3 regions of the Neobacillus sp. NPDC093182 genome follow, and region 2 is predicted to be linked to each of the others. Evidence: riboswitches for the same ligand, from Rfam matches in the RefSeq annotation. Region 2 holds a riboswitch; each other region holds the start of a gene.
The links. Region 2 has a riboswitch for thiamine pyrophosphate ahead of ACIQAA_RS14470 (thiamine phosphate synthase). Riboswitches for the same ligand answer to the same signal wherever they lie in the genome.
Positions count from the first base shown of each region.

Region 1: it holds a riboswitch for thiamine pyrophosphate, as region 2 does, so the genes downstream of both, thiM (hydroxyethylthiazole kinase) here and ACIQAA_RS14470 (thiamine phosphate synthase) in region 2, are expected to answer to the same signal.
Region 3: it holds a riboswitch for thiamine pyrophosphate, as region 2 does, so the genes downstream of both, thiC (phosphomethylpyrimidine synthase ThiC) here and ACIQAA_RS14470 (thiamine phosphate synthase) in region 2, are expected to answer to the same signal.

Region 1 covers NZ_JBIVOI010000010.1:89,402-97,476, forward strand. Annotated here, with positions in the region: gene thiE (thiamine phosphate synthase) at 1-71, opposite strand, end outside; gene thiD (bifunctional hydroxymethylpyrimidine kinase/phosphomethylpyrimidine kinase) at 81-887, opposite strand; gene thiM (hydroxyethylthiazole kinase) at 900-1,706, opposite strand; TPP riboswitch at 1,808-1,916, opposite strand; gene ACIQAA_RS18500 (HAD-IA family hydrolase) at 2,071-2,646, shown strand; gene dnaN (DNA polymerase III subunit beta) at 2,938-4,068, opposite strand; gene ACIQAA_RS18510 (GNAT family N-acetyltransferase) at 4,256-4,753, opposite strand; gene ACIQAA_RS18515 (YhfM domain-containing protein) at 4,965-6,137, opposite strand; gene ACIQAA_RS18520 (RNA polymerase sigma factor) at 6,121-6,648, opposite strand; gene ACIQAA_RS18525 (MarR family winged helix-turn-helix transcriptional regulator) at 6,866-7,312, opposite strand; gene ACIQAA_RS18530 (HAD family hydrolase) at 7,698-8,075, shown strand, end outside.
Region 2 covers NZ_JBIVOI010000007.1:144,688-152,762, forward strand. Annotated here, with positions in the region: gene ACIQAA_RS14440 (RrF2 family transcriptional regulator) at 1-129, opposite strand, end outside; gene spxA (transcriptional regulator SpxA) at 259-654, opposite strand; gene ACIQAA_RS14450 (ThiF family adenylyltransferase) at 1,204-2,220, opposite strand; gene ACIQAA_RS14455 (thiazole synthase) at 2,217-2,984, opposite strand; gene thiS (sulfur carrier protein ThiS) at 2,988-3,191, opposite strand; gene thiO (glycine oxidase ThiO) at 3,196-4,314, opposite strand; gene ACIQAA_RS14470 (thiamine phosphate synthase) at 4,298-4,897, opposite strand; TPP riboswitch at 5,059-5,169, opposite strand; partial or broken gene ACIQAA_RS14475 (GntR family transcriptional regulator) at 5,345-5,587, shown strand; gene ACIQAA_RS14480 (hypothetical protein) at 5,790-6,446, opposite strand; gene ACIQAA_RS14485 (alpha/beta hydrolase) at 6,660-7,625, opposite strand; partial or broken gene ACIQAA_RS14490 (carboxylesterase family protein) at 7,814-8,047, opposite strand.
Region 3 covers NZ_JBIVOI010000024.1:28,645-36,719, forward strand. Annotated here, with positions in the region: gene ACIQAA_RS29640 (ABC transporter permease) at 337-1,281, opposite strand; gene ACIQAA_RS29645 (ABC transporter ATP-binding protein) at 1,274-2,206, opposite strand; gene ACIQAA_RS29650 (YrzI family small protein) at 2,857-2,997, shown strand; gene pruA (L-glutamate gamma-semialdehyde dehydrogenase) at 3,755-5,302, opposite strand; TPP riboswitch at 5,546-5,660, shown strand; gene thiC (phosphomethylpyrimidine synthase ThiC) at 5,802-7,586, shown strand; gene ACIQAA_RS29665 (CamS family sex pheromone protein) at 8,030-8,075, opposite strand, start outside.

The sequences.
Region 1 (8,075 bases), on a different contig from region 2:
CAGTTGGGACTGCCCATGATAAAGTAAACTTTCAATGCCTCTTTTATTGAATCACTATTGCGAATATTCATGCTGGTCACCTACCTCATCGCCACCATTCTTTTTCGATATGCCCAATGATTGGTTGGTCCATGACCTTGACCAATCAGCAGCTGATCTTCTATGGCAGCCTGGATAAAATGCTTCGCTTTTGATACAGCTTCATAAACGCTTAAACCTTTGGCTAGTTCTGCGGTAACAGCCGCTGAAAACGTACATCCTGTTCCGTGAGTATTCTTTGTAGGAATTCTTTTACTCGTAAAGGTCTTAAATTCCATCCCATCATATAATAGATCTACCGACACATTACGGTCTTCATCATGCCCGCCTTTTACGACCACATGTTTAACTCCTAAATTATAAAGATATTTAGCCGCTTCCTCTTTATCTTCATCTGTTCGAATCGAGATCCCTGTTAAAACTTCCGCTTCAGGAATATTAGGTGTAATCACCATCGCCAGTGGTAACAAATACTTTTTCAATGCCGAAATGGCCTCCAATTGGAGCAGGGACGCCCCGCCCTTTGCAATCATCACGGGATCAACCACGACATTTTGCCAGTTGTAGTGTTCTATTTGCTCAGAAACAGCTTTAATGATTTCTGCATTAAACAGCATTCCTGTTTTAACGGCGTCTGCACCCATATCTTCGCCAATCGATTGTATTTGTTTACTAACTGCCTCAGCAGTCATCGGATAGACAGCTTGAACCCCCAAAGTATTTTGGGCAGTAACGGCTGTCAGTGCTGACATCCCGAAAACCTCTAACTCTTGAAAAGTCTTTAAATCTGCCTGAATTCCTGCACCGCCGCCGCTATCAGACCCAGCAATCGTTAATGCTTTTTTCATGATGTACACTCCTTATACTTGTTTGAATGACGCTAATTGTTGAATATCCTCTGAAGAAACGTGTGATAGTTGATTTAAAAATTCAATTTGGAAGCTGCCAGGTCCCAAATCACCCGCTTTTTCGAATGCTTTTTCCGCTGCGATTCCATAAAAGGTTAGCGCAGACAACCCAGCAAGCAGTAAGTCCTTTTCCACTCCAGCAAAGGCTCCAATGACAGAGGTTAACAGACAGCCTGTTCCTGTCACTTTTGTTAACAGAGGGTGACCATTGGAGACCAAATACGTCGTCTCCCCATCTGTCAGTACATCGTCTTTCCCGGTAATCACGACAGTGGTATGCAGCTTTTGCGCCGCGGTGACAGCCAATTCGACATTACTTCCCTGATGTGCACCGCCATCCACGCCCTTGATCTCCCACTTTTCGCCTAGAACATTGGCGACTTCTGCAGCATTTCCGCGAATAACAGATACCTTCACTTCTTCGATTATCTTTTGTGCCATTTCCGTACGGAACAGCGTAGCTCCTGCACCAACGGGGTCGAATATCACCGGAACTCCCAGCTCATTGGCTGTTTTTCCAGCTAAGATCATCGAGCTGACCACGTCCTTGTTTAATGTCCCGATATTTAGAACTAGCGCACGTGAAATTCTCACCATATCTGCCACTTCTTCCGGAGCATAAGCCATCACCGGTGAAGCTCCAAGTGCTAAAAGACCATTTGCGGTAAAATTGGTGACCACTACATTGGTAATATTATGTACGAGCGGGTTTTCATCTCTTACCCTTTGTAAAATAGAACTTACATCGTGATGATTCATCACAGCACCCCCATCTTCATTCATTAACCTATTAGTCTTCTAAACATAAAAAAGCCAGATCCGTTATAATAGGACCTGGCTTAATAGTTAGAGAAAAAGGTAATTTCACTTGGCTACTTTCCTACGCTGGTATCATCCAGATCAGGTCCAAAGGGTTAAAAAACGTACGTTTTTCTCTCAGCCCGTATTGGGGCACCCCTAGTAGGTAACATCGTATGTAATTATTTCTTATAATAGTCTACAATTTTCGATATGTAAAGTTTTTTGATCCATCCAGATGATTACTGGTGTTATGCAAAAGATAATGATAAAGTAATATTTTTCAGTGTTATTTTACAAAAAGTTCGAAATGAGGGAATAAAAGATGAACATATTATGGGATTTTGATGGAACACTTTTTGATACATATCCGGCACTGGTCGAAGGTTTTGTTAAATTAAGTCAGCGTGACCTTGATCGTGATGAAGTATTACGATGGCTGAAAGTCGATTCAAAAACGGCCTTTAAACATTTTGGGATTGATGAAGACCGACGTGCCGAATATAAACAACTGGATATAAAATATTCTAAAGACAGTAAGCCTTTTGAACATTTAGAAGAAGTTTTAGCAGCCGTTGAAAACAATATTATTGTGACCCATCGTGACAGGGAATCTGCCGAAAATCTACTTAATAAATATGGATTAACAAAATACTTTAAAGAGATTGTTTCGGTAGAGGAACAAGGATTCCACAGAAAACCCCACCCTTCTTCTTATGAATTTGTCTTGGAAAAATATGACATCGATTTGGTGGTGGGTGACCGGGAATTAGATTTACTTCCAGCAAGACAATTAGGGATTAAAACCATTGCATTTCAAAATCGCAACATCGAAGCAGATTTTCATCTAGATAGTTACGGTGAATTTATTTCTTTAGTACTCAAAAATAAAAGCTTGTAGAATCAGTCTAATGGGTTCATTTTAGGTGCTTTTCGAAAATAAGTGCCAAAATGGTAGACATTTTGACATCTTCATGGGTATATAAAAAAGCAGTACTCGCCTTAGTAAAATTGGCGAGTTTCTTTATTAGAAGTACCTAAACCTTATTTGACTAAAGCACCCTATAGTTTAAATGATCAATAATATATCCTTCTTTTACTAAACTGCCCCGTTCGCTCAACAAGAAAAAGCTGCTTAGGAATGGCAGCAGTACCTTTAAATCTTGCACTTAGTGTAATAAGAATGGGTTATTTAATATGAACGCACAGGTGAAATTAGATGAAGATAAGAAGAATTTTCAATAGGTTCTATTAATACTGGTCTCATTGAACCACTAAAACTCAATCTTATCTCTTTTTCTTTTATTGCCTTTAAGGCATCCATTAAAAAATTGCCATCAAGTGAAATACTTAAATCGGTTTCACCGTTAATCGCCTTAATGTTTTGAGTTTCTTCTATTTTCCCTATTTCTGATGAGTTAGAGGAAATTCTTATTTTTTTACCATCTTTGATTTCTAAGTGTACATTGTTATTTTTCCATTCACTTGCCAAAAGACAAGCTCTATCAATACCTTTTAATAGTTGATTTGTATCGAGAGTAATTATTGTCTTTGAATTATTCGGCAATAATCCTGAAATATTAGGATAATTACCTTCAATTAGCCTTGAAAAAAGTGAGATAGTATTTGATTTAAATACCATATAGCTTTCCGTAATAAATATATGTATTACACCACTATCATTATTTATTAACTTGGTTAGCTCATTTAGGCTTGTACTTGGAACTATGAATGAACCATTTATATTTGATTTTATTTCAAGCTCTCTTAACGCTAAGCGATGGGAATTTGTTGCAACACACGAAAGGTGGTTATCTTTAAATGACATATTTACTCCTGTCAGAGCAGGTCTAGACTCACTCTTTGAGACAGCAAACGCAGTTTGTTTAATAATTTCTATTAATTCAATACTGGGGATTTTAATGCAAATAGTTTCGTCAATTTCAGGAAGCTTTGGGTACTCTTCAGAATTAAATCCGTACAGATTAGTTACAATTTCATCGGACTGAATAGTAACTAATTGTTTTTCATTTACTTTTAAATGAACTTTAGCTGGTAATTTCTTAACAATTTCGCTTAAATATTTTGCAGAAATAACAACACTACCTGCCTCATAAACTTGCAATACTTTTACTCCATCAATTGTTAAAGGAATCACTTTTTCAATAACAATATCAGAGTTGCTTCCGATAAGGATTAAGCAATTATTATTAGCAATTATCTTTATACCTGACAAAATAGGGAAAGGTGTCCTTAAAGATACTGCTTTATTAACATCTGAAATTGCTTTGTTAAAACATTCATTATCTATTATAAATTCCATAATATAGTCCACCTCATTTAATCGTTAGTGAAACTAATTCGACAAAATACCTAATAATCCCTGTTTTCTTGTTGAACTAAACTGCACAGTTAGCGGAACAAGAAAAGTTATTGCCCTTCTTCGACAACGCACCACGTTAGCATTCCTGTAGATACGTATTAAACTGAGGGAGTTGAAGTAGATTTTTTTATAAAAGTTTAGACATATAGAATTCATCAACAAATTTGCCGTCTATGTAGAGCGATTGTCTTTTTGTTCCTTCAATTTCAAATCCCATTTTTTTATATAACTGTAATCCTGCTTGATTTTGAGTTACTACGGTTAATTCTAAACGATGAACATTGTGTTCTTTTGCCCACTTCTCTAATTGTTCAAATAGTATTGTTCCTATTCCAAGCCCTCGCCATTGAGCTAAAATTCCAATAACAATATATACAGAATGTTTGTTTCTTGTGGCATTACCGCCCATCGCAATAAGGTACCCAATTAATTGTTCATCCTCTTCTGCGATAAAAATGGTCGAATTGTCCGATTTTCTCATTACTTCTATTCTTTTTGCCTGCTCTTCTCCACTCATTTTTCTTTCTCCTGGTTCGAAGAGCATAAATTTGGACTCACTTTCAACCTGCTTAAGTAAATTTATTAAACTTCCAGCATCATTCGGTGTTATTTCTCTGAATAACATTAACTCCCCCCCTAAAAAAATATATATCCAATATTATTCATTATCTTGTGTAAATTACCTGCTTAGTTAAATAAGCAAACGCAGTGCTAAACTGCTAGGTTGGTAGAACAAGTAAAAGGCATTACCGTTTTTCCAGTAATGCACTCGTTAGCTTAAGTATAAAATAAAAACAATCGGCAGAAAATCATTACCGATTGTTTTTTTACTGTTTTTATTTGACGATTAAGTTTATATCATCAATTAATTCTTTTGGTAGTTTATACAATGTATGAGTATCGTTTTCGTTCATAATAGACCCACCATCATTTCCTACCCATAGTGAGTATTTTGTTATTGTTTTGTCTTCAAAGGTCAATATAAAAAGATAATCAGGAGATTCCAGATCAAAAACACCAACTCTTTTTTCTGCTCTTTGGATAGCATCAACTAAAGTTTGAAGTTCGTTTGGGTTTTCTTGATTATAAGAAACGTGTGGTTTCTTGACATCTAACATACTATCGCCAACTCGTGAAACAGTTGCACTTATAACAGTTTGCCCACCCAATTTTACAATTTTAATAGTGTTGCTTTTTTCTCCGCTTTTGACAATCTCGGAATTTTCTTTAACTATTACAGGATAATCACCTTCCCCAGAATTCTTAATATTGATCAGTTTGGCAATTTTAATTTGGTCTTCAGCATTTTTACTACCAGAAATTTCATAAATGAATTTATCCGTTAACATACACAAATGGGTTTTTTGATTTTCTGAATAAATAAGGATAGCTGAATGATTATGAATGCTCGTTATCGGCAAATATTTAGGATACTCTTTTATTAACGATTCATATGCAAGTCTTTCTGAACCTTGCTCATTAATATTTGTTTGGATAGATAGACCTTTATCTCCAGCATATAATAAATTGACCAGAACTTTTCCTTTTTCCTTTTTTGCTATTATCTCCGGTTCCCCAATTTTAGTTAAAATAGAAGCAATTGAATCCAAAGAAATGGTTGCTTCTTCAGTTAAAGTGAGGTTTTTACTCGCATTATAGCTTTCAATTAAATTCTGTTCTTCTGCCGTATAAACAATTGTTTCATCCTTTTTCTGTATAGGTAACTCAGGTTGATTTATTTCTTCTTTATTATTCCCCGCATTAATTAAAGACACATCGCTAACCTTCTGGCTAATAAATATAAAACCAATAAATAATACCGCAGCTAATGCCCCAATCCTAACTGAGTGCCCAATAAATCTGTTAAATTTAGCCCTATATGATTGTTTATTTATGTCAGTAATGAGTTTTTGCTTTAATTCATTGCTATTGGCTTTTTTCCAAATAATATTTGAATCCAATTTATTCAGCTCATTATCTAATATGCTATGCTCAGACAATTTTTTCATTTAGAACCCCCTCCTTCAATAACTTTTTTTCTAAAGCTTGGATTGCTCTAAACAGTGTTGACTTTACTTTACTTTCAGACCATCCCAAAATGATTGAGGTTTCTTCGATAGAGAACTCTTTTATCTTTCTAAGTATTATTACTTCTCTGTAAGAACCCTTAAGTTTAGCTAAAGCATTATACAGTTCCTGAGAGTTTTCTTTGATCTCTACTATTTCTTCCGGCAATGGCTTAAGATCTTTTTTAAACAGAAGTACATCTTGTAAAATGGTTAATGGCCTTCGTTTCCTAATGTAGTCAACAGTTATATTGTGAGCGATACTGAACAACCAAGTTTTAGGATTGGAATTTCCCCTAAATGATTCATAATTAACGTAAGCCTTTAAAAAGGTTTCGTGTCTTAAATCCTCAGCTGATTGATAATCTTGAATCACCATATTTATATATTTAAATATTGATTCGTGGAACTGTTCGTACCACTCTAAAACCTCTTTATCCCTTATATCAGACAAATTCTTCCCCCCCATTTTTTAACTTGATGTTTAGACGTTTAACTCAATTAAAAGTTTTACTTTATATTTGTTTTTATTAGTTCTTCTTTTTAATTCCAAAACTGTCCCGTGTGTTCAATAAAGTTCAACAAAAATAAGCGTTAATCCTTCTTGGATCAACGCCCCGTTAGTTTCAATCATTCACAATCTTTTTATATTCCTATATAGCTTTTTAAATTTATTTTTCCAAATTTTGTGCACCAATTCCAATTCTCTTTAATAAATCAATTAGCTGTTCTTTTTCCTCATTCGAGATAAATGATAAATTTTGAGAAATGGTTGCAACGTGTTTTGGGAAAATCTCATCAAATAGTGCTCTTCCTTCTTCTGTTAGGACGACATTAGAAGCCCTTCTATCATTAGGGTTTGGCTGTCTTTCCACAAGCCCTTTCTTTTCTAACTTATCAACAACATATGTGATACTTCCACTAGGAATTGATAGTATCTCACTAATTTTTTGGACAGGATGAGGACCTTTACTGTAAAGCAATTCAAGAATCATAAAATTTTCATTATTAATTTTATGACTTTCAATATCCTTCCGAATATTTTCAACAACAGCTTTGGAAGCCTTCATCCAAACACGAAACAATTTTAAATCCAGATTGCTTTGTTCTTCCATCACCCAACCTCCTTTAAAGGTTATCTTGGTTTCCTATATAAAGAATAATCGACTTCAGTTGGAATCTCAATTAGCAACAACCGAAGTTCTTCACCTTTAGGCTGAATGGTAAAGCTGTCAACTTTCTCTGACTAGATAATAATGATGAAATCCTTGTTCACAAATGAAGCATCCAACACGTCAATTCCACCACCATTACCCCTATTAGATAAAGCAGCTAGTCCGATTAGGTGCTTAAAGCAATGAACCAAAATTTATGAGTAATACGATTAATCCAAGAATTAATAAAACAATCGGCATCATCATTTTGTTTACAGGATCTTCTGTAATATTAACTTACTCATAGTGGAATAATAGTTAAAGATATATTCTTGAAAAGGAGTAAAAAATGAAAAAACAAAACATCTTATTTAACCTTGATGATACATTATCATACTGTAATAAATATTTTAACCTCGTAATAGACGAATTCGCTGACCAAATGATGGCGTGGTTTGACTCGATTACAGAGGAAGATATAAAACAGAAACAACTTCAACTTGATGTTGAAGCGATTAGTGAGCACGGTCTAAAGTCAGATCGGTTTCCGGAGTCATTTGTTGGTACTTATAAATACTTTTGCGACTTAACCGGGAGGGAAAAGAAAAAAGATGAAATTCAATATATAAGAGAGTTGGGTTTTAAGGTATTCGCGATCCCTGTTGAACCTATACCGAACATGAATGAAACGCTGCAACGTTTAAAAGAAGAGGGACATGAATTATAT
Region 2 (8,075 bases):
TAATACTTTTCGAATACGAACTGGGTGGACACTGGCACTTTCTGCTATATATTCACTTGTTGACATCCGGTCTGGCTGTAATGCAAGTAGAGTTAAACTGTGAATGGCAAGTGTAAAATCACTGTTCATAACCTGCCTCCTATACATTCATCATTTTTCTATTATAGATATTGCTGCTATTAACTATTATATCATTTACTATACTGTAATGATCAACGTTACAGATTGGACACAACCTAACTTTAATTTATCTCCCGATTAATTTGCCGCTTTTTGCGAATCAATGGTTACAAATGTACGAAGCCCGCGTGGTAAAAACCTGCTTATTTCGTCCTCGTTATATCCAACTTGTAATCTTTTTTCATCTATAATGATTGGCCGTCGCAACATTTTGGGGTTGTTGATTATTAATTTATATAATGCATTAAGCGGCAGAGATTCAATATCGACATTCAATTCTTGAAAAACTTTTGAGTTCGTTGAAATAATTTCGTCCGTCCCTTCTTCTGTCAGGCGAAGAATCGATTTAATCTCATCGATCGTAAGCGGATTAGCTAGTATGTTTCTTTCAATATAATCAATCTGATGTTCCTCAAACCACGCCTTTGTTTTTCGACAAGATCCACAACTTGGTGTTGTAAATACAGTTACCATACCTATACACACTCCCTTTTTATCGTCCAACCATTGCTTAATACCCTAAATGTAATGAAAAGTATTACAGTTAAGAGGCAATAAAAACATGTTATTTACAAATAAATTTAGAGAGCTAAACTCAATGGCTATACTGTAATATTAATTTTTACAGTTGAAAAAGTCAAATGTAATTTTATGGGTAAATGAATTAATTTTTCAGAGTTATTAAAAGAAGTATTTAAAGCTGAATTCATTGATAATTTCAAAAAGGAAAAGGATATTTGAACACATCATCTATATATCTTTCAAGTCGGAAGTGACCATATTAATAATCACTTAGGTTTTAAAGCATACTGATACAAAACCCTAAACCAGGCAACCGCATATATCTACGGAAAGCAGAATGGTTTAAAAAGAATAATGAAAGCCAAGGTAATACTAAGAAACCCATAAAACAAGTTTTAGCATGTATAAAATTCTCTTTTAGCTGTATGGTTTTATTTTTTAGAATCACCTTAGTCTATCATTATCATTCAATGTTTCTGTGGTCCACCGTTAAACAAAATCCTAATAAAATTGAATGAATCGGTTATAGATAGTTCGCGCTTTTTTCGCTTCATTCGTACCGTGAATAATCGCACGGCCATCCTTAAAGAAAACGATTCGATAATCCTCAAATTTACATGAAAGCAAATATTCATTTAATACAGGATTAGTAACGTGATTCTCCAATCTCTCCAACAAGTGAGGGAGGGAATATGTTTTCGGCCTCAGCCCTGGACGAAGTTGGACAGCATCTCTTCCACATAATACATCTGTTTTCATCTGGTTTTCAAACAATAAAAAAGGATGGGATGAATATTCTCCACATGTTGGACAAAGTTTGTTTTTTAACTGAGTCACATTGATCTCCGCTTTTTCATTTTTCCAAATATCCATGGATTGAAGCATCGGAGAAAGTGTTTCACCTGAAAGAATCTGTAAAACTTGTGTAACTTGTAATGCCGCAGTAATTTGAACGATCGGACTTATCACGCCAACGGTATCACAGGTCATCCCATCCATTGGCAAATGATTTAATAAACAGTGTAAACAAGGTGTTTCTCCCGGAATAATCGGATATGTAAGTCCATAACTTCCAACACATGCTCCAAATAGAAACGGAATTCCATGTTTCACAGCTGCATCATTCACAATTAAACTAGTTTCAAAATTATCAGTTGCGTCCACGATCACTGAATGATCTTTTATCAATTCTTCAATATTCAGTCCGTTAACATCCTCAACGAAACTATTAATAATAATTTCGCTGTTGATTTGTTCGAGTCTTGTTTTGGCAGCAATGGCTTTTGGTAATTGATTTTTTACGTCTTCTTCCGTATATAATTGTTGCCTTTGTAAATTGCTCAGATCGACATAATCTCGATCGACGATCGTCAGGCGCCCGATCCCGGCTCTTACTAACATTTCAGCACTTGCAGATCCAAGAGCTCCTGCACCAATGATGATTACACTTGCCTCTTTTATTTTGGCTTGTGCCTTACTACCTAAAAATAACTCTTGTCTCGAATACCGATTTGTCAAGATGTCACCATCCCAGTTGTTGGACTGCTCGCTACCGCATACTCCTTTTCTTCTATTCTTCCAGCTTCAAATCCTAATCTCCCTGCTGTTACTGCCAAATTCATTGCCTGAGCCATTTTAACAGGATCTTTCGCACCTGAAACGGCCGTATTTAGTAACACTCCGTCCGCACCAAGCTCCATCGCAAAGGCTGCATCTTTAGGAGAACCAATACCCGCATCAATGATCACCGGAATCGAAGACTGTTCAATAATAAACTTTAAGTAAAGTGGATTGATAATTCCCTTACCAGAACCAATCGGTGATGCAGCTGGCATAACAGCGTGTACCCCAAGTTCTTCAAGACGTCTTGCTAATACAACATCATCGGATGTATAAGGCAAAACAATAAATCCTTCTTCCAATAATATTTCTGAGGCCTTTAATGTTTCAACAGGATCTGGTAAAAGTGTTCGATCATCTCCAATTACTTCTACTTTAATCATGTCACATAATCCAGAAGCTTTTGCCAGTTTCGCAATCCGCACCGCCTCTTCAGCTGTTTTGGCACCAGCCGTATTAGGAAGAAGCGTATATTTAGACAAATCTAGTTGTTCAAGAAAATTGGGCTGCTTATCTGAAAAAATATTCATTCTTCTAACAGCAAAGGTTAAAATTTCTGCTTCGGATACTTCTACCGCCTTTTTTTGAATTTCAAATGATGGATATTTACCAGTTCCTAATAAAAGTCTTGATTGAAATGTACGATCGGCTATTTTTAACATGTTTCATCCTCCTCCTACAAAATGAATAATTTCAACGGCATCCCCATGCGAGAGACTCATTGTTTTATAGTTTTCTTTCATGACAATTTCCTTGTTGACCTCAACTATGACAATACGGTTTTCTAAATGATAGTGGGAAAGTAATTGTTCCACCGTATTGACTCCCTCTAGAAGGTCAACACTCTTTCCATTTAATGTAATGGACATTTTTTCACCTACTTAACAGCAATGGCTGATGGCGGTCGATTTTAAAGGCCTCCACCCATTCGCTTTTTATTTGTCTTTTAAGTATCAAATCACGAATCATTTGCCCCGTTGCAGGAGCAAGCAGGATTCCATTTCGATAATGCCCTGTAGCAAATAATATCCCTTCTTCTTCAGGATGGTGCCCGATGAATGGTTTTTGATCAAATGTTTGCGGACGTAGTCCAGCCCAAAATGAATCCATTTTCATATCTGCAACAGTCGGAAGCATCGTTTTTGCCTTCGCAATGATAGTTTCAATCCCACTGAGACTAACTCTTTCATTCCAGTCATTCTCAATCATGGTAGCTCCAATCACAAGCCTTCCGTTATTTCTCGGCACAATATAGCAGTGATCATGAAAGATTGTATGTTTTAAAGTCGCTTTTTCATCAATTACAGAAAGGCATTCCCCTTTTACAGGAGTCAATTGATGGTCTAACCCAAGCTGTTTAAAAAATGTTGTACTCCAAACCCCGCTGGCAACCACAACATGCTTAGCTTCAACATGACTTGTTGCTGTTTGGATCAAGAAGCTATGATCTTTCTTTTGAATATCTAGTACAGGGGAAAATTCGAAAAGAGAAGCCCCAAGCATTTGGGCACTTTTGGCAAATGCCTGGCAAACGGCATTTGGCATAACATTGACATCTTCTTCAATGTAGGCTGCTCCTAATAGATTGGAAGAAACATCTGGTTCCATCTCCCATACTGCCTCTTTATCGAGCCATTTTACAGTCGGTTGAGATAAGATGGACCGAAGCCCATTTGTATCAGGTTCATTATAAGCAAGCTTTAAAATCCCACCTTTTCCGTACCCTATATCGAAACCGCTCACATGTTTTAATTCTTCTTTAAGTTGGGAATAGGCATTCTGACTGCTTCTTGCAAATGGGAAAAACACCTCAAAATCCTCGTCACATTCAGAGTGAGCGCCAAGCATTCCACCTGCAGCACTTGTCGATTTCGAACCTATTTGGTTGCCTTCAAACAATGCTGCATTCATCTTTTCCTTTGCTAAATAGTAAGCAATTGAGCAACCAATTATTCCGCCTCCAATTATGGCTACTTCAAATTTTTGATTCATGTTTTATCGCCTCATAATACTTTTTTGTTGAAGAGAATGGATCTTCTGCGGAAAAAATTCCTGACATCACCGCTATACCATCTGCTTTCACTTGTTGCAAAGTATCTATTTTATTTAATGTAATACCACCAATAGCATAAATAGGAATCCTTAGCTCTTCTTTCATTTTGAGAAAAGGCTGAATCCCATTTGGAGTCTTTCCTTTTTTACTATTCGTCTCAAAGCAATGACCATATAAAACATAGTCCGCGCCATCTCTTTCCGCTATCTTTGCTCCCTCATAAGAATGAACAGAGCGTCCAACCCTTATATGAGGAAAATTTTGTTTAACCATTTTTACAGGAAGACCTTTTTCTGGTAAGTGAACACTTTGGATACCCAATAACAAAGCAATATCCAAACGGTCATTTAGGATGATTTTATCTTTATCAACACCACCCTCCTCCATATACTGTAGCAAGGTGATGATTTCATGAACTGTTTTTGATTTTTCGCGTATTTGGACAAAATCGATCTTATCTATTAACCCAATAATCTTAGATGCCAGAACACGTACTGATTGCCTATCATCTGTTACTGCCATTAGCTTCACGTTTATCTCTCCTTAAATCCAATTAAAAACCTTAGACACCTCCTTAAAGAAATCAAATAGTATCGATCCTATCAGCATTTTTTTCAATAAAAAAACCACTTTCCTAAATTAGAAAAGTGGTTTGGTTTGAAATTTGTTCACATGCAAACAAGTACAAACATTCGCTACTTTCCTACGCAGGTTCTAACCTGTTCAGGTTTTGAGGGTTTAAAAAGTAACTACTTTATTCTCAGCCCTTATCAAGGGATCCCCTAGCAATTGAATTATTCAGTTTATTTGATTATTCAGAGTACAACCGTAATTCTAATACAATAATTGGAATGTTTCAAGTGAATTCGATTCTATTTTAATCCAATTTTAAATACTATTTCTTTTGTTCTAGTTTATATAGAACAGATGTGTTATACTATATGTAGAACAGATTTGGAAGGAAAGAAAATGATGATTAGAATTGAACCCGACTCTGACATTCCTATTTATGAGCAAATATCCAATCAAATTGTCGAAGGAATCGCTCGAGGTTTGATTCAACCAGGTCAAACGCTGCCTTCAGTGAGGGCTTTTGCATCTGACCTTGGCGTTAACATGCATACCGTTAACAAAAGCTATCACCTATTAGAGAAAAAAGGAATCATCAAGATTGTTCCAAAATCTGGCGCGATTATCTCTTCTCCTCAAGGTTTCAGTGAATCCTCTTTCGATCGACTAAAAAATGAATAATACATGAAAAAGCTGGACAGGCCACATAAATACAAAATTTGTTCTTTTACTCATACTCACCATTTAGGATCCGTAAGAAAACTCCCTTCTACGCTTGGAGGGAGTTTTCTGTATTTATCCCTTATGATTGATCAGAATTTGCGAACTTCTGTACTTTAATTACTCATCCAACTTCAATCTCTTCTTGATTAGAATACGATTCGTCAAGAAGATTTTTCCACTGTTCATACAATGTATTAGCTGTCTCATAGTCTTCGTAGTCCAGTGGCAGGTCTTCCTTTAATCTTTCGTTTAATTCGGAATACATTCCTTCCCATATCTCTAAGATTTCGTTATCAACAAGGTTTGATAACCTCAGTTTACTTTTATTCCAATTGGAATACAGGTTATTACACCATTCCAACAAAGTTTCTCGGTATTGGTTTAGTTCCTCCAAATCAATATATGGTTCAGATTCACTCTCGATCTCTTCACGATGAGCGTTTGGTTGTAAATCATCCTCATTTGTTTGGATATGTCCATCCATCTCCACATGATTTTCAGATTGGACTTCAAGCTCTTCCGGATAAGCAATTGATTCTCTATAAAGCAGTTCCCATTGTTCATATAAATTTTTTGCAGTTTCATAGTCCTCGATGTCGGCATTTTTTTCTTCCCATAACTTCGCTTTTAATTGGCGGCAAGATTCTTCCCATTCCTTTATGATTTCGATGTCATATAGTTTTGAAAACCTCGGTTTCATACTTTCCCAATTTTCCTCAACAGCATAACACCATTCCAACAAATCATCCCGGTAATGTTTTTCTTCATTCATTTTCATACATTCCCCCACCTAATTTGTATATTTCAACATTTTCATTCACTAATGATTTGGTCATTTGTCACACACTAAATAACCACAATCTCATACTATGTACCTTGATTGTCCCAGGATTAGACCAATACCCATATGCAAATATATGACTTCAGTCAACCGGAAAAACAAGAAAAACTCCCTTGATGAAGGGAGCTATGGCACGACAATCCTATTAAATTATTTTTGAATCGCACGATCTAGAAAGTTTTGTAGTCTTTTCTTATATTCTTCCTCAGCAACCGTATATGCCTCGGTGTGACCTGCACCTTTCACAATCCACAAGTCTTTTTCACTAGAAGCAGCTTCATAAATTTCAGTTCCCATTTCAGTTGGAACGAGCTCATCCTGGTCGCCATGAATAATAAACAATGGAAGTTTATTTTTCTTTACGCTCTCTAATGCAGACGCCTCATCAAAGGTATAGCCCGCTCTAATTTTTGTAATGACACTCGTTACTTCCATGAGCGGAAAGGCTGGAAGATGGTAGAGATATTTTAATTGATGAGATAACTCTGCCTTAACGGTTGTATAACCACTGTCTGCGATAATTCCTTTTACTTCTTTAGGGAGATTTTCACCGGAAGTCATGAGGACGGTTGCGGCCCCCATTGAAAATCCGTGGAGGAATATACTATTCTCTTTTTTCTCTTTGATTAAAAAGTCAATCCAATCGACATAATCCTTCCGGTCATGCCAGCCGTACCCGATATAGTCCCCTTCACTCATACCATGTCCTCTGGCATCAGGCTTTAAAACATCATATCCCATATCATAGTAATCCTTTGTAATCCCTGGCATTTGTTCGCTGTTTCCCTTATAACCATGTGCCAAAATGACCACTTTGCCGTTAGAATGAGGGTTCTTCAAAAAGCGCCCTTTTAGCCTGAAGCCATCATATGATTTCAATTGAACGATTTCAAATGGCTGCTGCTCCGTCCATTTCATTAACTCCGCTATCTTTGCCTGCTGTTCTTCTGACCCTTCAATACTAGCAGCTGCCGCAGAGCTTCCTCCTCCGTGCAGGTCTGGTCCTTCTTGGCTCCGATTGATGCCGACATTATAGAAATAATTCCCGGCTATTCCCATTCCTATTATAAAAATTAAAACAATTGCTATCCCTATTCTTGTTAATCTCTTCTTCAACTTAATTCTCCTTTATCTACTATTCTCTCAGGTAAGTATTAAGGTTCCTTTCACTGAGTCTGTAAAAGGATGAAACTAATATTTTAATATTATAATGAAATAGAAAATAAATGTGGTGAAATCTTTAAAAAGGCACCCGAAAAAGTGCCAGGCACCATCCTTTTAATAAGATGGTGCCTGGCACTCTTTTAGGATTTCATCATCATTGTTGCCTGTTCCCAAATCATCCGTTCCTTACGGTTTGGATCATTTTCTACTGCACTTTCTATATTAAAAATCATAGTAGATCGGTCGCTCAAATTATACTGAGGCCATTCAGGAAGGCTTTCTGAATTTGGATTGCCGCTTCGCGCAAAGTTTATCCACGCCTGATGCATTTGACTGGCTACCAATTGGCGTTCTGGAGAAGACCCTGTGAAATTTTCCGTATTTGGCGTATCTAGTGTATTA
Region 3 (8,075 bases), on a different contig from region 2:
AAACCCCTTCTCAACCAAGAAGGGATACAAAATGTAATATTAATACATCTCAGATGTAGTTTAAGCTTGCATATGAAGCAACATTGCGAACAATTTCACATTATTGTCATGAAAAAATTATAATAGAAAGACCCTGATGTGATTAATTTTACTATTTGGTCACTGTAGCTTTTCTGGAGTTACCCAATTACCTTTTCATTTTCAATCTCGGTCACTCCAAATACCTAAAAAAGAACAAAAAAATCATGGGTGAGCCTTCCCTCCACTAAGGCAAGTGGAACAAAGAGCACACCCATGATTGATGGAAAGATGTTTATATCGACTTTGTCGGCAAGGTTAGGCCGCCACGTCTCTGCGTGTAAAAAGGAGCCAGGATATCAGATTGAACACGAGAAAATAGACAGCGAGCACTCCGATGGAAAAGGACAATGTCATTCCCTCTTGGAAAGGATGTCCGTTCAGGTACTGGGTAAGATCCGTGTTGGCGAACAACAGGTACTTACTCCAATCAAACCGCTGCAGTGCCTCCAAAACAATATTACCCGCAAACAAGGCGCCGATGGAAAACCCGATGGCCATCGCGCTGCTTCGGAAGGCGGACGAAATCGTAAAGGCCATCGTTACGTACATGACCGTAGATACACCGTTAAGCATATACGTTTTCCACAAATTGAGGACCATATTCCTTTCGACGATTTCCCCCTCCGCAGTCATGCTAATTAATGGGAGATCCATGTATCCAAAGCCGTATAAGATTCCATTCATCACGACGGAAATGACAAACAGAGTGAGTAACAACAGCATGCCGAACAACAGAAAAGAGATATACTTAGAGACAAGAATCTTGACCCTGCTAGCAGGCCTGATGAGCAGAAGCTTGATCGTTCCGGACGAAAATTCTCCCGCCAAGCTGTCTCCCGCAATGATAATGGTGAAAATAGTAATCACGATCATCAGATTGGCCGAACCGTTCACGCCATCCCACATGGTGCCGTCGGTCGAGCGAATATTCTGTTCCAAGTGATAGTCATTGAGTGCAATCTGCTGCTCGTAGAACATTCGATCATCTTCACCCAGCTTAGGCTGCTTCAGAATTTCGCTATATTGCTGATTCTCCTGCTGCAGTGCTGCCCGCCAGCCTTCGCCTTCCGCCTTTTTTCCATCGGAATGCCATTCAATGAAATTAACAAAAAGCACAAAAGCGGCCATAAGTCCGACCAGGATCCACGTTCGCACCCGTCGGTAAATCTTCATATTTTCATTGAGTACTAGATTAACCAATTTGTCTACCTCCCGTAATTTCCAAGAATCGTTCTTCTAGAGACTGGCTAACCATTTGGACGCCATAGATACGAATATTGTTCTTCATCAGCCCTGCTAGAATGTCCGGGATGCGCTCTCGCTCAGTAGTAACTTCGAAGAGTCCATCCTCAACCAGTTTGACATCCTGGACACCTTCCATCTGTCTTATGGTCAGCAACGCCTGTTCCGGCGCCTGTGCTTGAATATGATACGTTTGAATTTGATCTTCTCTCCGGGTAAAACTCTGAACCGGCATTACCTCAATCAGCTTGCCCTGCTGGAGGATGGCGACCCGGTCGCACATAAGCTCCATTTCGGACAACAGATGGCTGGAGACGACTACGCTGATTCCTTCTGTACGGGTTAAATGCCGCAAATAATCGCGCAGCTCACGAATCCCAGCCGGGTCAAGACCGTTTGTCGGTTCGTCCAGAATGAGCAGGGACGGCCGATGCAGCAGGGCTTGAGCGACTCCGAGACGCTGGCGCATGCCGAGTGAGTATTTTTTGACTTTGTCATGGATTCGGTTTTCTAGCTTGACTAGCGATACCACTTCGTCAATCCGTTCCTTGGTTACCCCAGGCACCATTCGGGCGTAGTGAACGAGGTTTTGGTACCCGCTCAAATACTTGTACATTTCTGGACTTTCCACGATAGCGCCGACGTGGCGGATTGCTTGCTCGAATTCAGTTTTGATATTTTTACCCTTAATCACAATCTGGCCCTTCGTGATTGACATCAGACCTACGATCATGCGGATAGTTGTTGTTTTACCGGCCCCATTCGGACCAAGAAAACCGAAAATTTCGCCTTGCGGTACGTCAAATGTAAGATCGTCGATGATGGTAGTTCGGCCAATCCGTTTGGTCACATGACTCAAGCTGATGATAGGTTCGTTACTCATATTTTCCTCCGTTAATGATAGATTTGGACATTTCGTCCTTTCGTTCACCATGTAAAATATCTTTACTCCATGAATTACTTCATCACTTTTGAGATTCACTTAGCAAGGATAGGAAGTCCCAAAAGCAAAACAACTATTTTATATGAATCGGTGAACCTTGTTTTATAAATAGCACCTTACCTATTTATTCTCGATTTGACTTTAACACATAATTTATTGTTTTACAATAAATAAATGTCGATTATTATAATAAAATTATTGTTAAATGATTTTTCATTTCAGTTTAGATACGGAAAAAGCACTTCTCTGTCACACAGGGAAATGCTTTTTTGCTTAAACGATTTAATTAATACACTTGTGCAACGAACCTGCACCATTGTTTACAACAATTTAATTTATTGCCCCGTATCTTTGATCAGCATTCAAAACGTTTATAGATCAAAGAGATATTTTGAAGGGGGAGTTGTAAATGACTCTGACTATTCTAGGTTTATATACATCAAAACTTGAAGAAATATATCAGACTAAAGCAGTAATAAACAATACTCCATAGTCACGATTTCTTTCGTTCACACACTATATATACTATACCTATAAAAGTTTAGGGAGAAATTATCATTAATAATTGGTTAATTAGAGGAGGGATTTCAATGACCGTCAATATTTTGTTCTTTACCATTATGGTCGAAAAACGAAAGATAAGTATTGAAGAAGCTATCCACCAAGAAGTGGTTGAAAAAATGTATGAGAATAATAAAGTCCAGCGAATTTCTATGTATGATTATATCTAACGCTTTTACAATTGCAGATTTTTATAAAATATAACCTTGGTTGTCGGACGTTAACATTGGTTAACGTCCGTCAAATTAAAATAGATCGGTCCGATATCAGCCAGTAAATGGTAAATAGTCTAGTGTCATAAAAAAGGAATTTCTGTTAAGAAGGTGTATAATTGAATAATGAACTTTTCACGGAGTTGTTCAATGCTGTTTCTTAATTACGGAGGTTATGATGAAGTTTTTCATAAAAATAAATACTATTAGCGCCTTATACGCTTTAGCTTTGTTTATAGCAATTGAACTCATAATAAATGTAACGCGTATAAGTAGTTTAACTGGCTGGAGATGGGATAATATTTACATTCTTGTTGCTGTTATTAATGTACTTGGACTTCTACTTTCAACAATACTATTTATTTACTTAACAAAAAAATGGAAGTTAGGTAGAAAAAACAGCTATTGGTTACTCATTCTGTGGGTACCGTATTTCATTCTTTTATTATCTTGTTTCACTGTTTTAGTTCCTCTTAGTTCAGGAGTTACACTTTTTCCAAGATTTAGTCTTTTGATATTTGGGTCTAGCCTTCTGTTTCCGGTCTACATACTTTTTATTAATGAATACGCGTCACCTTTAATTGCAGATGAAGAGGAAATAATGCAGCCATAATTGATTTGATCCATCAATTAATACAAACCTTTTATCATTCGTTCAAGTACTTCACTATCAAAAAAGCCCAATTCATATGAATTGGGCTTGAAAAATTGGATATTAATACATTTCAGATGTAGTCTTTGCTTGCATGTGCAGCAAGAGGTAGTCAGGACCGCCTGCTTTGGAGTCCGTTCCAGACATGTTGAAACCGCCGAACGGCTGATAGCCAACAATTGCTCCCGTACATGAACGGTTGAAATATAGGTTACCAACATGGAAGTCTTCACGAGCCTGCTCTAAGTGTTCACGATTAGTGGTGATAACCGCACCTGTTAAGCCATACTCGGTATTGTTCGCAATTTCAATGGCTTCCGTAAAATCCTTCGCCTTCGTAAAACCAACTACTGGACCAAAAATCTCTTCCTGCATGATGCGTGCACCTGGAGAAAGGTCTGCAATTACAGTCGGTTGAATGAAATAGCCTTTTGAATTGTCTCCTTCTCCGCCAGTCATTAGTCTTCCTTCTTGCTTGCCGATTTCAACATATTCCATGATTTTCTTGAAAGCATTGTTGTCGGTAACTGGTCCCATGAAAGTTCCTTGCTCAGTTGGGTCACCTACAGTTAATTGGTTGGTTAATTCAACAACACGGTTTAAAACCGTATCATAAACATCCTCAACGATTACCGCACGAGAACATGCTGAACATTTTTGACCAGAGAAGCCAAATGCGCCTGCAACGATTGATTGTGCAGCCAGCTCTAAATCTGCTTCGGAGTCAACCACAATCGTATCTTTACCGCCCATTTCAGCAATCAAACGCTTCATCCAAACTTGACCTGGATTCACTTTAGAAGAGCGTTCGAAAATACGAAGTCCAACGTCGCGTGAACCTGTGAAGCTGATGAAACGAGTATCTTTATGGTCTACTAAGTAGTCGCCCACTTCAGCACCGCTTCCTGGTACGAAGTTTAATACACCTTTAGGCAGACCTGCTTCTTCCATTACTTCAACGAATTTCGCTGCAACAATTGGAGTGGTAGAAGCTGGTTTTAATAAAACGGTATTACCTGTAACAATCGCTGCTACTGTTGTACCAGCCATAATTGCTAATGGGAAATTCCAAGGTGAGATGATGATTCCCACACCTAGTGGAATATAGTTATAACGGTTAAATTCGTTTGGACGGCTATTAACGGGAACACCATCTTTAAGTTCCAGCATTTGGCGGCCATAATATTCAAGAAAGTCAATTGCTTCTGCAGTATCTGCATCCGCTTCCTTCCATGGTTTACCTGCTTCCTTTGTTAAAAGGGCAGAGAACTCGTGCTTACGGCGGCGAATAATGGTCGCTGCTTTAAATAATACATCTGCACGTACTTCTGCTTTCACTTTTTTCCAAGTTTTGAACGCTTCAACGGCTGCCTGCATTGCTTGTTCCGCAAGATCTCTGCTAGCTTTTGAAACGGTTCCAATTATTTCTTCTTTATTTGAGGGATTATAAGAAACGATTTTATCTTCTGTTGTAATTTTTTCTCCGCCGATTACAAGTGGGTAATCTTTGCCTAAATAACTCTCAACTGTCTTTATCCCGTTAAGATAGGCCTGACGGTTTTCTTCAATTGTAAAATCTGTGAATGGTTCATGCTTATAAGGTTGTACCATGTCTTAAAACCTCCTATGTATTAAAAAACATTACATCCTCGTACATTCTAACATGTTTCTTTTACACGTATCAATGGATAGCCATTAAGGCATATTTTGGCAAAAAAAACCTGGCGTATGGTTAACCCTACTATACTCAGATGAGGATATTATTTCCAAGTAGATACGGTTTTTATATTTTTTATTTTTTTAATGTTCCTTTTATTTTACTTAAGACTCATGTATACTAAAACCAAATTGAATAGTAATAACTAGGGGAGTCCAATAAGGTGGGCTGAGAGAGAAACACGTTGAAGTTTCTTGACCCTTCGGACCTGATCTAGATCATACTAGCGTGGGGAAGTTAGAAAAAGTCATCATGTATTGAATAAACTTCTACATATAAAGCCGGTCCATCCTTTTTGGACTCGGCTTTTTTTATGTACTTCATTACTTTTCATCCACTCGTTTTGTTCTAGATCTCGACCTTTAATTTTAAAAACAGGGAGAGATTTACTTTATGTCAACAACTTCATTAAACGAAAAACGCATTTCCATCATGTCTAGCTTTTCAGGTAGTAAAAAGGTTTATGTTGAAGGCTCAAGACCCGATATCAAGGTACCAATGCGTGAAATTGAACTTAGTCCGACAACAGGCACCTTTGGTGAAGAAGAAAATCCGCCAATTCGGGTCTATGATACAAGTGGGCCATATACGGATACTGATTATTCAGTTGATATTACAAAAGGTCTTCCTTCTCTTCGAAGCTCATGGATTCATGAACGAGGAGATGTTGAGGAATATGAAGGAAGAGAAATTAAGGCTGAAGACAATGGATATAAGGATGAGAAAGATCCTCGTGCTAATCATAATGTTTTCCCGGGTTTAAAGCGTAAACCATTACGTGCAAAAAAAGGAAGAAACGTCACACAGCTTCATTATGCAAGGAAGGGCATCATCACTCCTGAGATGGAATTTATCGCATTAAGGGAAAATATGAAACCTGAATTTGTGCGTGAAGAAGTTGCAAAAGGGCGAGCAATTATTCCTTCTAATATCAATCATCCAGAGGCAGAGCCTATGATTATTGGACGTAATTTCCATGTTAAAATCAACGCAAATATTGGGAATTCTGCTGTTTCATCATCCATCGAAGAAGAGGTCGAAAAAATGACATGGGCCACACGGTGGGGTGCTGATAATATTATGGACCTATCAACAGGTAAAAACATTCATACCACAAGGGAATGGATTATTCGTAATTCGGCTGTTCCTGTAGGAACCGTTCCTATCTACCAAGCGCTTGAAAAAGTAAATGGTGTTGCCGAAGATCTAACATGGGAGGTTTATCGTGATACCTTAATTGAACAAGCCGAGCAAGGCGTGGATTACTTCACCATTCATGCTGGTGTTCTTTTGCGATATGTTCCGTTAACAGCAAAGCGTTTAACAGGTATTGTATCTCGAGGTGGATCTATTATGGCACAATGGTGTCTTCACCACCACAAAGAAAACTTTTTATATACTCACTTTGAAGAAATCTGTGAGATTATGAAAACTTATGATGTTTCATTCTCCTTAGGAGATGGTCTACGCCCTGGTTCAATTGCGGATGCCAATGATGAAGCACAATTTGCGGAATTAGAAACTCTTGGAGAATTAACAAAAATTGCTTGGGAGCATGATGTACAGGTAATGGTTGAAGGTCCAGGACACGTACCTATGCACCTTATAAAAGAAAACATGGACAAACAACTGGAGATTTGTAAGGAAGCTCCTTTCTATACTCTAGGTCCACTTACAACTGACATAGCTCCTGGCTATGATCATATTACATCCGCGATTGGTGCAGCCATGATTGGTTGGTTTGGTACGGCTATGCTTTGTTATGTAACACCAAAAGAACATTTAGGTCTACCAAACCGAGATGATGTACGTGAAGGTGTTATAACTTATAAAATAGCTGCACATGCTGCTGATTTAGCAAAAGGACATCCAGGTGCACACAAAAGAGATGACGCCTTATCAAAAGCTCGTTTTGAATTCCGTTGGAGAGATCAGTTTAATTTATCATTGGATCCTGAACGAGCTTTGGAATATCATGATGAGACGTTACCTGCAGAAGGTGCAAAAACGGCACATTTCTGTTCAATGTGTGGACCGAAGTTTTGCAGCATGAGAATTTCTCAAGATATTCGTAATTACGCGAAAGAAAACAAGCTTGAGGCGAATGAAGCTATCGAAAAGGGTATGAAGGAAAAAGCTACAGAGTTTAAACAATCTGGGGGTAACATTTATCAATAACTTTCTTGGGAGGCTATTTCGGTGAAGATCCAAAAAATTGAAGAGGAAATTACTCAGTTGAAAATTCATCTTGCCTTTTTGGAAAAACGTTTAGTAGAAATACAACAAAATTGTGATCATCATTTTAAAATCAATCTATATTATGAAACATGTATCAAGTGTAATAAAGTAAATGTTTTATATTATTAGCAGTGGAAGGCTAAAAAAATATTAAAAGAAACCTTGCCTTACTATTATCTTTTTAAAAGAGGCAAGGTTGTCTATCTTCAATTACTTAAATAAAAGGACATTCCTTTAGATATTTTTTCGACAATACTGGCCCACAAGTGGAGTGCTGTGCAAATAAATAAACAAAAGGACAACACATATTAGTGATACTAAAATATGTATTGTCCTTTATTTATAAAGAATTTTTAAGTTACGTCTTGATAATTTTCGCCAGGTTAATATATATGCACAAACGGTTCAGCCTCATTTGCCTTGCGGACG